One region of the Ensifer sp. SL37 genome, then DNA from elsewhere that is predicted to be linked to it. Evidence: riboswitches for the same ligand, from Rfam matches in the RefSeq annotation. Region 1 holds a riboswitch; each other region holds the start of a gene.

What was found. Region 1 has a riboswitch for cobalamin ahead of OVA00_RS27615 (DUF1636 family protein). Riboswitches for the same ligand answer to the same signal wherever they lie in the genome.
Region 2: it holds a riboswitch for cobalamin, as region 1 does, so the genes downstream of both, OVA00_RS09960 (TonB-dependent receptor plug domain-containing protein) here and OVA00_RS27615 (DUF1636 family protein) in region 1, are expected to answer to the same signal.
Region 3: it holds a riboswitch for cobalamin, as region 1 does, so the genes downstream of both, nrdH (glutaredoxin-like protein NrdH) here and OVA00_RS27615 (DUF1636 family protein) in region 1, are expected to answer to the same signal.
Region 4: it holds a riboswitch for cobalamin, as region 1 does, so the genes downstream of both, OVA00_RS25045 (CbtB domain-containing protein) here and OVA00_RS27615 (DUF1636 family protein) in region 1, are expected to answer to the same signal.

The regions. Positions count from the first base shown of each region.
Region 1 is NZ_JAPPRN010000006.1:3,170,631-3,172,822, reverse strand. Features, by position in the region: gene OVA00_RS27620 (ABC transporter ATP-binding protein) at 1-786, opposite strand, end outside; gene OVA00_RS27615 (DUF1636 family protein) at 809-1,222, opposite strand; cobalamin riboswitch at 1,328-1,543, opposite strand; gene OVA00_RS27610 (RidA family protein) at 1,727-2,192, opposite strand, start outside.
Region 2 is NZ_JAPPRN010000002.1:434,768-436,959, forward strand. Features, by position in the region: gene OVA00_RS09960 (TonB-dependent receptor plug domain-containing protein) at 1-998, opposite strand, end outside; cobalamin riboswitch at 1,126-1,333, opposite strand; gene mscL (large conductance mechanosensitive channel protein MscL) at 1,791-2,192, shown strand, end outside.
Region 3 is NZ_JAPPRN010000001.1:1,137,611-1,139,802, forward strand. Features, by position in the region: gene nrdE (class 1b ribonucleoside-diphosphate reductase subunit alpha) at 1-409, opposite strand, end outside; gene nrdI (class Ib ribonucleoside-diphosphate reductase assembly flavoprotein NrdI) at 379-795, opposite strand; gene nrdH (glutaredoxin-like protein NrdH) at 808-1,029, opposite strand; cobalamin riboswitch at 1,418-1,643, opposite strand; gene OVA00_RS05185 (hypothetical protein) at 1,898-2,192, opposite strand, start outside.
Region 4 is NZ_JAPPRN010000006.1:2,669,780-2,671,971, forward strand. Features, by position in the region: gene OVA00_RS25040 (CbtA family protein) at 1-522, opposite strand, end outside; gene OVA00_RS25045 (CbtB domain-containing protein) at 720-896, opposite strand; cobalamin riboswitch at 938-1,199, opposite strand; gene OVA00_RS25050 (TetR/AcrR family transcriptional regulator) at 1,198-1,890, opposite strand; gene OVA00_RS25055 (NAD(P)H-binding protein) at 1,995-2,192, shown strand, end outside.

The sequences.
Region 1 (2,192 bases):
TCGAGGAAGTGAAAAGGAAAAGCGGGCGCCGCCGGCAGCGGCATTGTGAACGGTGGCGGTGACGCCGAAGGCGGCCGAAAGCTCGCCGGGGCTGAGCACCTCTTCGGGCGGGCCGAAGGCCGTCAGCCGCCCGGCGGTCAAGATCGCGACATCTGTCGCAAACTCGGCGGCGAGATTGATGTCGTGCAGCGTCGAGACGATTGTCAGTTTCAGCGTCTGCAAGAGCTCGAGGATTTCGAGCTGGTGGCGGATGTCGAGATGGTTCGTCGGCTCGTCGAGGATGATGATGCGCGGTTCCTGTGCCAGCGCGCGGGCGATCAGCACCCGCTGCTTCTCACCGCCCGAAAGCGTCGAGAACTGGCGACCGGCAAGATGGGCAAGATCGAGATGCGCGAGCGCATGCTGCACCCGCTGGCGGTCGAAATCGTTCCAGCCGCTCAAGCCCTCCCGCCGCGGAATGCGTCCCATCATCACGACGTCGCGCACGCTGAAGGGAAAATCGCCGGGCATCTCCTGCAAGACGACGGCGATTGTCCTTGCCGCCTCGCGGGCCGAGATCGACCAGAGATCGACGCCATCGACCGAAACACGGCCGGCATTCGGCTGCACCGCCCGGTAGAGGCAGCGCAGAAGCGAGGTTTTGCCGGCGCCATTCGGCCCGAGGATCGCAAGCCGGCTGCCGGCCGCGATCGCAAAGCCGATGTCGTTGACCAGCGTCAGGCCCGAACGCGGCCCCCAGCGAAGGCCCTCGACCGTGAGGGCTGCACCCGTCGCGTTGCAGCTCATGGGTTCGTTCCTCTGCGCGACCTCATTGGAAGTGCCCGCCAAGATCTTCGGAGACGAGCATCGCCGCGGGAATGCGGGCAAGCGTCTTGCCTTTCAGCCCGCGCGGCCGTTCCGCCGCCCGCGTCATGCCATCGCCACGCTCGGCATAGGTTGTGGCAAAGCGCACGAGATCGTCGATGTCCTCTTCCGGCGAGACGTCGCCGAAGAGATAGGTCGCCTTCCCCGTTGCCTGGAAGGCGATGGTGCAGGGCCGCGTGCAGGCCGCCATGCAGACCGTTCCGGCGATCGAGAAGTCGCGATCGAGCGGTGCGCCGAGCGCTGCGATGCTCAGGTTGAGCCGCTTGATCAGCTCGGCACCGGGCACGCATGGGCCGCCGGTGAAGCGGCAATCGGTGCAGACCGTTATCTTGTGCTGTCGGAAATTCGGCTCAGCCATTCCTGCCCTCCGCCGGACTGACGGCAAGAGATGGCGAAACGGCAAGAGGACGGAAAACCGTCGTATGAAAGCCAGTTCTTTTCCATCGGAACACCCCGTCCGTTGTGGTTGATCGGTTCGATGGCAGGTCTCCTGGCTCGCGGGTCGTGGCGCATCCACGTCTTCCCGGTCTTCGACCAGTGACATGGTGTGAATGCGCTTTCCGCTCACAGTTGCGGGGGCAGCCACGGTCTCGGCCCCATCAGGGTCGTCCGTTCCGTGTTCCCTTTTCAGCCGCTTCCGCATTGTCGCGGACGCAGCACCATCAACGCCTTCCTCGCATGAATCGGCGGATGAGACAACCGCACGACACAGGCGGGAGGGATCTATCAACATGCGGCGTTTCGTCATGCGAGATTTGTTATAAAATAACATTACGTAGCGCAAGCCGAAAATTGGGCGCCGGACACAATCCGACGCCCGCGATAGCGACCACCTTTCCGCTAAAAGACGTGCCGTGCTACCTCAGAACTCCGGCGGCAAGAGTTCGGCCGTCAGCGTCACCGCGACAGAGGCGTTGCCCGGCAGGTTGCGCACGCCGCAGACGGAGCGAACATGGCCAGCCCTTTCGCCAAAGGCGGCCGCCAGAAGCTCGGAAGCACCGTCGAGGACCTTCGGGTGCTCCAGGAAATCCTCAGTGCAGGCGACATGTCCCTCCAGCCGGACGATCTGGCGAATACGCTCGAAACGGCCGAGATGCTCATGGATCTGCGCCAGCGCGTTGAGCACTGCCAACTCTGCGGCCTTGCGCCCCTCGTCGATGGTCACATCGCGCCCGAGCAGCCCCGTATGCACGAAGCGCCCGTCCAGCAATGGCCCCTGCATCGAAACATGAAGCATCTCACCCGCCTCGATCACCGCGCGGTAGGCGCCGAGCGGCCTCGGCGGCGTCGGGAGCTCAACGCCAAGTGCGCCGAGCCTTCGGATAACC
Region 2 (2,192 bases), on a different contig from region 1:
TGATGCACCTGGCCTTCCAGATCCTCGAAACGGTAGGAGGCCTGGTAGGTGGCGTTGTAGCGGTTACCGTCGTTCCAACTATCGCCCGAGGCTTCGGTGCGGTCGAACCGGTAGATGTCGTTGCCGGAAAACCGCGCCTTCTGCGTCAGGGCGCCGTCAAGCGCCTCGTTGGTGATGCCGATCGAGCCATAAAATTCGCGGCTCTTGCTGTAGTCGTCGGCGTCGTAGGTCTGAGCCGTATCATAGTCTTGCGGATCGGTGTCGGTGCGGCGGTTGACGTGACGCAGCGTTCCGTCGATCGACGTCTCGGGTGAGAGGTCGACATTGAACTTGCCATTGAGCGTGCCGTTGCGGTCGCCGTCATCCTCGTTGCCGAGGTCCGAAATGTTGAAGCCGCCCGACCGTCGAAGCGCGCCCGACAACGAATAGTCGTAGTTCTCGGCGCCGCCTCGCGTTGAGAGCGCCCCCATCCAGGTGCCGTCGGTTCCCACTTCGGTGCGGGCCGTCGATACAGGCGCCCCGCGCTCGCCGCGCTTGGTGATGATGTTGATCACACCGGCCATCGCGTTCGCGCCCCAGAAGGTGCTTTGCGGGCCGCGCAGGACCTCTATGCGCTCGATGTCGTCGGCAATCAGGCTGCCGAAATCGAACTCGCCCTGCCCGTCGTCATTGGCCTCGACGCCGCCAATCATGACGAGCACGTGGTTGCCTTCGGCGCCGCGCATACGGACCTGCGTCAGGCCGCCATTGGTGCCGGTCCGCGACACGGAGACCCCGGGGACAAGCCGGAGCGCATCCGAGACAAACCGGATCTGGTTCTGTTCGATCTGTTCGCCGGATATGACCGTGATGGCACGGCCGGATTTCTTGAGTTCGACGTCGGTCAGGCCATCCCCGACGACGATGGCATCTAGTTTCGTCGGCTTTTCGTCTTCAGCAAGCGCCTGCTGCACCAAGGCAAGCACAAGCAGGGAGGTCCCCGCCAGTCGGACATTCATCTCTTCCCCCACGGCAGGATGACCTCCACGGTACCGCACCGCGGGCACTTCAAGCGCCACGGCGACATCGTTTTGACAATGTCACCGCTACGGACGGCCGCGCCTTGGACAAACCCCGTATCCAGGCATGGGTGACCGGTAACAGGCAGGTCTCCTGACTTCCGCGTTATCGCTTGGCCTCGCCTTCCCGCGCTGGAAAGCACAGTGGCTCGTTGAGGCAAGCTCGGCGGTTACAGTTGCGGGGGGCAGTCACGGGTTCGGCCCCTGATGGGTAGTCCTCACCGTGTTCCCTTTTCATCCGTCGATCCGACGGAACCTGTTCCGTGCCACGTCTTTAGCGCTGTGAGGAAGTTGGGGTCAATAGCCGCTAGACTCCGCCCACGGCAACTTTGGGCGGCGCCGCGGTAGGCAAGCGGTTCTTGGCTAAGCATTCGAACGCCGAAGTGCTTCACCCCGTGCGTGGTGTAAAGCCAGAGGAATTCTTGTTGAACCAGATGGCGCATTCCCCGCCGGTCACGGGTGCTTATTGCATTATTAGTTCAAAACAATGCTAGCAAGGCGTCAGGTGCTCCACTGTCCTTCGTTCATCGGGATGTTGCTCGATGTCGTGGCAATAGATGGATGTAACGCATCGCATGCATGGCGCGATTCAAGTCCTGTGTTCTTGCCGGTTCTTGATCTTTACGTGCTTCTGGTGCCAGGGCGCGACGATGACAGCAGTGACATCGGACAAGGTTCAGCCATGTATCGAGCGCCGATAGCAGCTTTTGAACGGGGATTACGGAGAGACGCATGCTGAATGATTTCAAGGAGTTTATTGCCCGCGGCAACGTGATAGATCTTGCGGTCGGTGTCATCATTGGCGCCGCCTTCAACAAGATCGTCACGTCGATCGTCGAAGACTTGGTGATGCCGATCGTCGGAGCGCTGACCGGCGGAGGTTTCGATTTCTCCAACTATTTCCTGCCGCTCTCTTCGAATGTAACGGCGACATCTCTCGCCGCTGCCCGTCAGCAAGGTGCCGTCTTTGCCTATGGCAATTTCATCACCGTGCTCATCAACTTCCTGATCCTTGCCTGGATTATCTTCGTGATGGTGAAGGCGGTGAACCGCATGCGCGCGTCGATCGAGAAGAAGAAGGAAGACGAGGCGCCGGCCGCCGCGCCACCGCAGGACATCCTGCTCCTTGGTGAA
Region 3 (2,192 bases), on a different contig from region 1:
CCACCATGCAGACACGGTCTTCGTAGCGTTCCAGGTAGCGCTTTCCGTCGAAGGTCTTCAGCGTATAGGACGTGTAGTATTTGAACGCCCCGAGGAAGGTCGGAAAGCGGAACTTCTTTGAATAGGCATGATCGTAGAGATCGCGCACGAAGTTGAAGGAATACTGGTCCAGCACTTCCTGCTCGTAATAGCCCTCGGTCACCAGATAATCGAGTTTTTCCCGGAGGTTATGGAAGAACACCGTGTTCTGGTTGACGTGCTGGAGGAAGTACTGTTTCGCCGCCTGCCGGTCCTTGTCGAGCTGGATCCGTCCCTCTTCGTCATAGAGGTTCAGCATTGCGTTCAGCGCATGATAGTCGAGCGCTGCTTCCGTCGCCTTCAAGGGGCGTTCGAGTGTCGTGACGTCCAAAATCGTTCCATCCCGTTTTTGACATTGGCGACGTCCTCGTCGGTCCCGAGCAGCTCGAACCGGTAGAGATAGGGTACCCGGCACTTGGCCGAAATCACGTCGCCGGCGATCCCGTAGGTCGCGCCGAAATTGCTGTTGCCCGCTGCGATCACGCCGCGGATGTGAGAGCGGTTGCCCGCGTCGTTCAAGAAGCGGATGACCTGCTTCGGCACCGCCCCGCGGCCATCGTCGCCGCAATAGGTCGGCACGATCAGCACATAGGGCTCTGCGACCGTAAGTGCGTCCATACTTTCCCTGAGCGGTATGCGGGCGGCGCGAAGGCCGAGCTTTTCGACGAAGCGATGGGTGTTTTCCGAGCGACTGGAAAAATAGACGATCAGGCCCATCGCCCGCGTCCTTCAGGAAAGCGCGCTGATCATGTCCGGGCGGAAACCCGCCCAATGCCGCTCGCCGGCGACGACGACCGGGACCTGCCGATAGCCAAGACCCTGCACCAGCGCGAATGCATCGGAATCCTCGGAGATATCGACGATGCGATAATCGATGCCTTGGCGGTCGAGCGCGCGGGTTGTGGCGGTGCATTGGACGCAGGCTGGTTTGCTGTAGACGGTGATCGACATGGGTTCCTCGTGAGGGTCTGGCAAATGGGCGCAAAAAGTCGTCGGATCGCGCGAACGCGAACCGTGGTGTTGGCGATTGGACACGAAACATCGCTCCCCGGTCGACTCGACCGGAGTTGACGTCGTCAAGCTGGCCCAAGGTCGGTTACGCAACCGGGCCGGCTCGTTTTGGTCGGGCGCTCAGGAATTCCGCGGATGCGGGTTTTCAAGGCGCGGCCTTTCGATCAGGCGCGCAACAACGCGCACCCGTCCGCAGAAGGTGGATCTGAACTGGAAGAAACTGGCATGACTTCACCCCGAAGCTTTCGACGGGCTGCCGGGGAGACGTCGAGACGATCGGGCAGGCTCATCCTGCCACGCACTCAACCCCTCCGGACACCCCGCCCGTGGACGTTTGGTGATCGAGGCAGGTCTCCTGGCTTACGGGTCAAAGCTTCCATCCCGACCTTCCCGAGGCCTCATGCCTCAGTGGTCCAAATCCGGACAGTCGCTCGCCGTCTACAGTTGCGGGGGCAGCTACGGCATAGCCTCAGCGGAAACTCGCCGGCGCACCGTATTCCCGTCTTAGCTCCCAATCCTTGCGAATCGGAAGAACCTCGAACACTAGATATAGTAGTTCATCGCAAATCTGCGTCAATAGGTGTGAGGTGCCGGACGGCCCGTGCGGAGGGTCTTTTCTTTTGCAGTGTGGATAACGGAGAGTAAACGGCGCTTTGAAACGGCTCTCCGTCGGGGGCTTCGTCTCGCCGCCGAAACGGCAACAAGCGCCGCAGCGCTCGCAGGGTTTTGGGGAGAAATTTCGATGGAGCCATCACGCGGGCCGGATGCTGCACTAGGCGATCCAGGCCCGTCGCGTCTCGGCACTCGCTCAATCGCAGAGCAGGATGCTGACGTCCTTGTTTTCGCCGGGTTGCGCACGCGGCGAGACTGCCATGGCCCGTGGCTTGCTCGCGCCCTTGCAGCCTGCCGAGGTTTGCGGCACGGATGAGGCCTCTTCCTCGGGCCAGTGCCACGGATCGGCTGTATCGCCGATGCGCGGGCGAATGTGCTCCTGGTCCCGCGTCAAGCCGATATCCCGGAGCTGGAACTCGTTGAAGGTATCGATGGCAACGGAGGGGCTGAGGGTCTTATCGGCCCAGTTCAGAACATAGTAAATCGTTGAT
Region 4 (2,192 bases), 500 kb from region 1:
GTCGCCGAGTTCGGCTGCCGGAAAGCCCGGCAGTTCCGGCGGCAGACCGATCGCCGGCAGCATGTGCACCGCAAGCCAGCCGCAGGCGCCCCACAGCGCGCCGTTCCTGAGCGTGATCGGGTAGCCGATCACCAGGCTGACGCCGGCGAGCAGCAGGCCGAAGCCGGAACCTGTGACGAGGTTCGCCATCAGCGTGCCGGAGAAGCGGCTCATGCCGAACATGATGCCGCCTTCCTCATGCTCGCCCTCATGGGCATAGGCCGGGGTGATCGGCGACAAAGCGTCGAGAAAGGCGCCGAACGGCGACACGGCTTTGAGCGACGAATGCTGGTCGTGGTTTTCTGCGGCCGGCTGTGCCGCACCCGGCTGGGCGGCGGGCTGTTCGGTAGCGGCCGGTGCCTCGCCTTCGAATTCTTCTGCATGCAGGATCAGCGGTGTGACGCGCAGTTCCTGGGCGCCGGTCATGAAGACACCGGCAATCAATCCAGCCACGATCGCGGCCAGAAGCGTTCTGACAATCATCTTGAAATCCCTCGATAACGACAAAAGCCACGCCCTGTGGCGTGGTCCTTGAGCCTTCCCATTTTCCCTATGCTGCGGATGGCCTTCGCGCGCCGGAAAAACCGGGATGCACGCAGGCCTCCATCCGGCTCGGGCCGGATGCGTTCAGGTCCGCAGATTGTTCGATGCGGAACGTTGGTCACGTTCCGGCGCATCGGTCAGTGGCAGGGAAAGCCGTAGGAGTGGCGGGTGTCGTGCGCCGTGTCGTGCAGCACTGCCGAGTTGGCAAGGCCGGCGCCAAAGACGAGGAATGCGCCGATGAAGAGCGCAATGACGCCAGCGGTCAGACGATCGCTGAGGGAGAGCGGGGTGCTCGAAATGGTAGACGTAGCCATGACAACCTCCGTGATGGCATCGGGAAATTCCCGGTTGGGCCCTATGCCCGTATCGAGTGGCAGGTTTCCTGGCTCACGGCGTTGGGCTCGATGCCCTCGATCTGCCTCGCCTTCCCAGCTCGGCCGCCCTCTCGCGGTCTTGCCAGTGGCTTCTTCCGGATCGCCCCGGAACGGTGGATCGACGTCGCTCTACAGTCGCGGGGTCGGCCGTGATTTGAATGCCCAGCTTGGGTCCATCCGTCACATTCCCGTTTACTCCCGAAACACGTTCGCGTCCCGGGAACCAATCGATCCCAGATGATTAGGATTGTGTCATGGAGTTGTCAATTGAGTGCGCGCCGCCGCGCGGTCCATCCGCGACAAAATCCTTGATGGTCATGCGTTTGTAGGCTTCGACGAGCTGGTCACCCTCGGCCCGGTCGACCGAGACTGCAAGTCGCATGGTGCAGTCGCCGAGATGCATGATCAGGAAGGCGGCGCTGTCGATCTCTTCGCGCGGCGTCTCCGGCACAAGGCGGGCCCAGACATCGGCAAGCAGCTTTCCGCCGGCGCGGCTTTGCGCAAGATCGATCTCGCGCAGCGCCTTGTCGGCCTGCATCGCCGACCAGATGTCGCGCATGACCGGCTCGGCGAGGAACATGTCGTAGTAGATGTCGAACAGCAGCGAGAAGGCGTCGCGCAGTTCGGCTATCGACGTGACCTTGGCCAGTTCGGCCGCGATGCACTCGTTGCAGACCGCATTGTAGCGCTCGGCCAGCGTGCGCACGATTGCCGCCTTGTCGGGAAAGTACTGATACAGCGAGCCGATCGAAATCCCCGCCTTTTCAGCGACTTCGCTCATGCGCATGGCGTCGCTGCCCTTCTCCTGGATGAGCGCCGTCGCGCAGGCAAGGATCTGCTCGACGCGCTCGCGGCTGCGCTTCTGGCTCGGCGTCCGGCGCAGCGCAGGCTCGTCGTCAGCGGGAAGCGTGGCGGGACTTGCATCTGGAATCATGAGTAATGCTCACATTTTGACTTGACTCTTAAAATACGAGGATTTATCACATTTGCAAATGTGAGAGATGCTCATGTTTGTTGGTGGAACCTCAGGAGGAAACGATGTCTCAGAAAGTCACACTGGTTTTGGGCGGTACCGGCAAGACGGGGCGGCGGGTGGCCGATCGCCTTCGGGAGCGGGGCATAGCGGTCCGCATCGGCGCCCGTTCGGCGTCGCCTTCCTTCGATTGGACGGATGAGGCGACCTGGACGCCCGCCCTTGAAAATGTCGATCGCATCTATGTCTGCTACCAGCCCGAT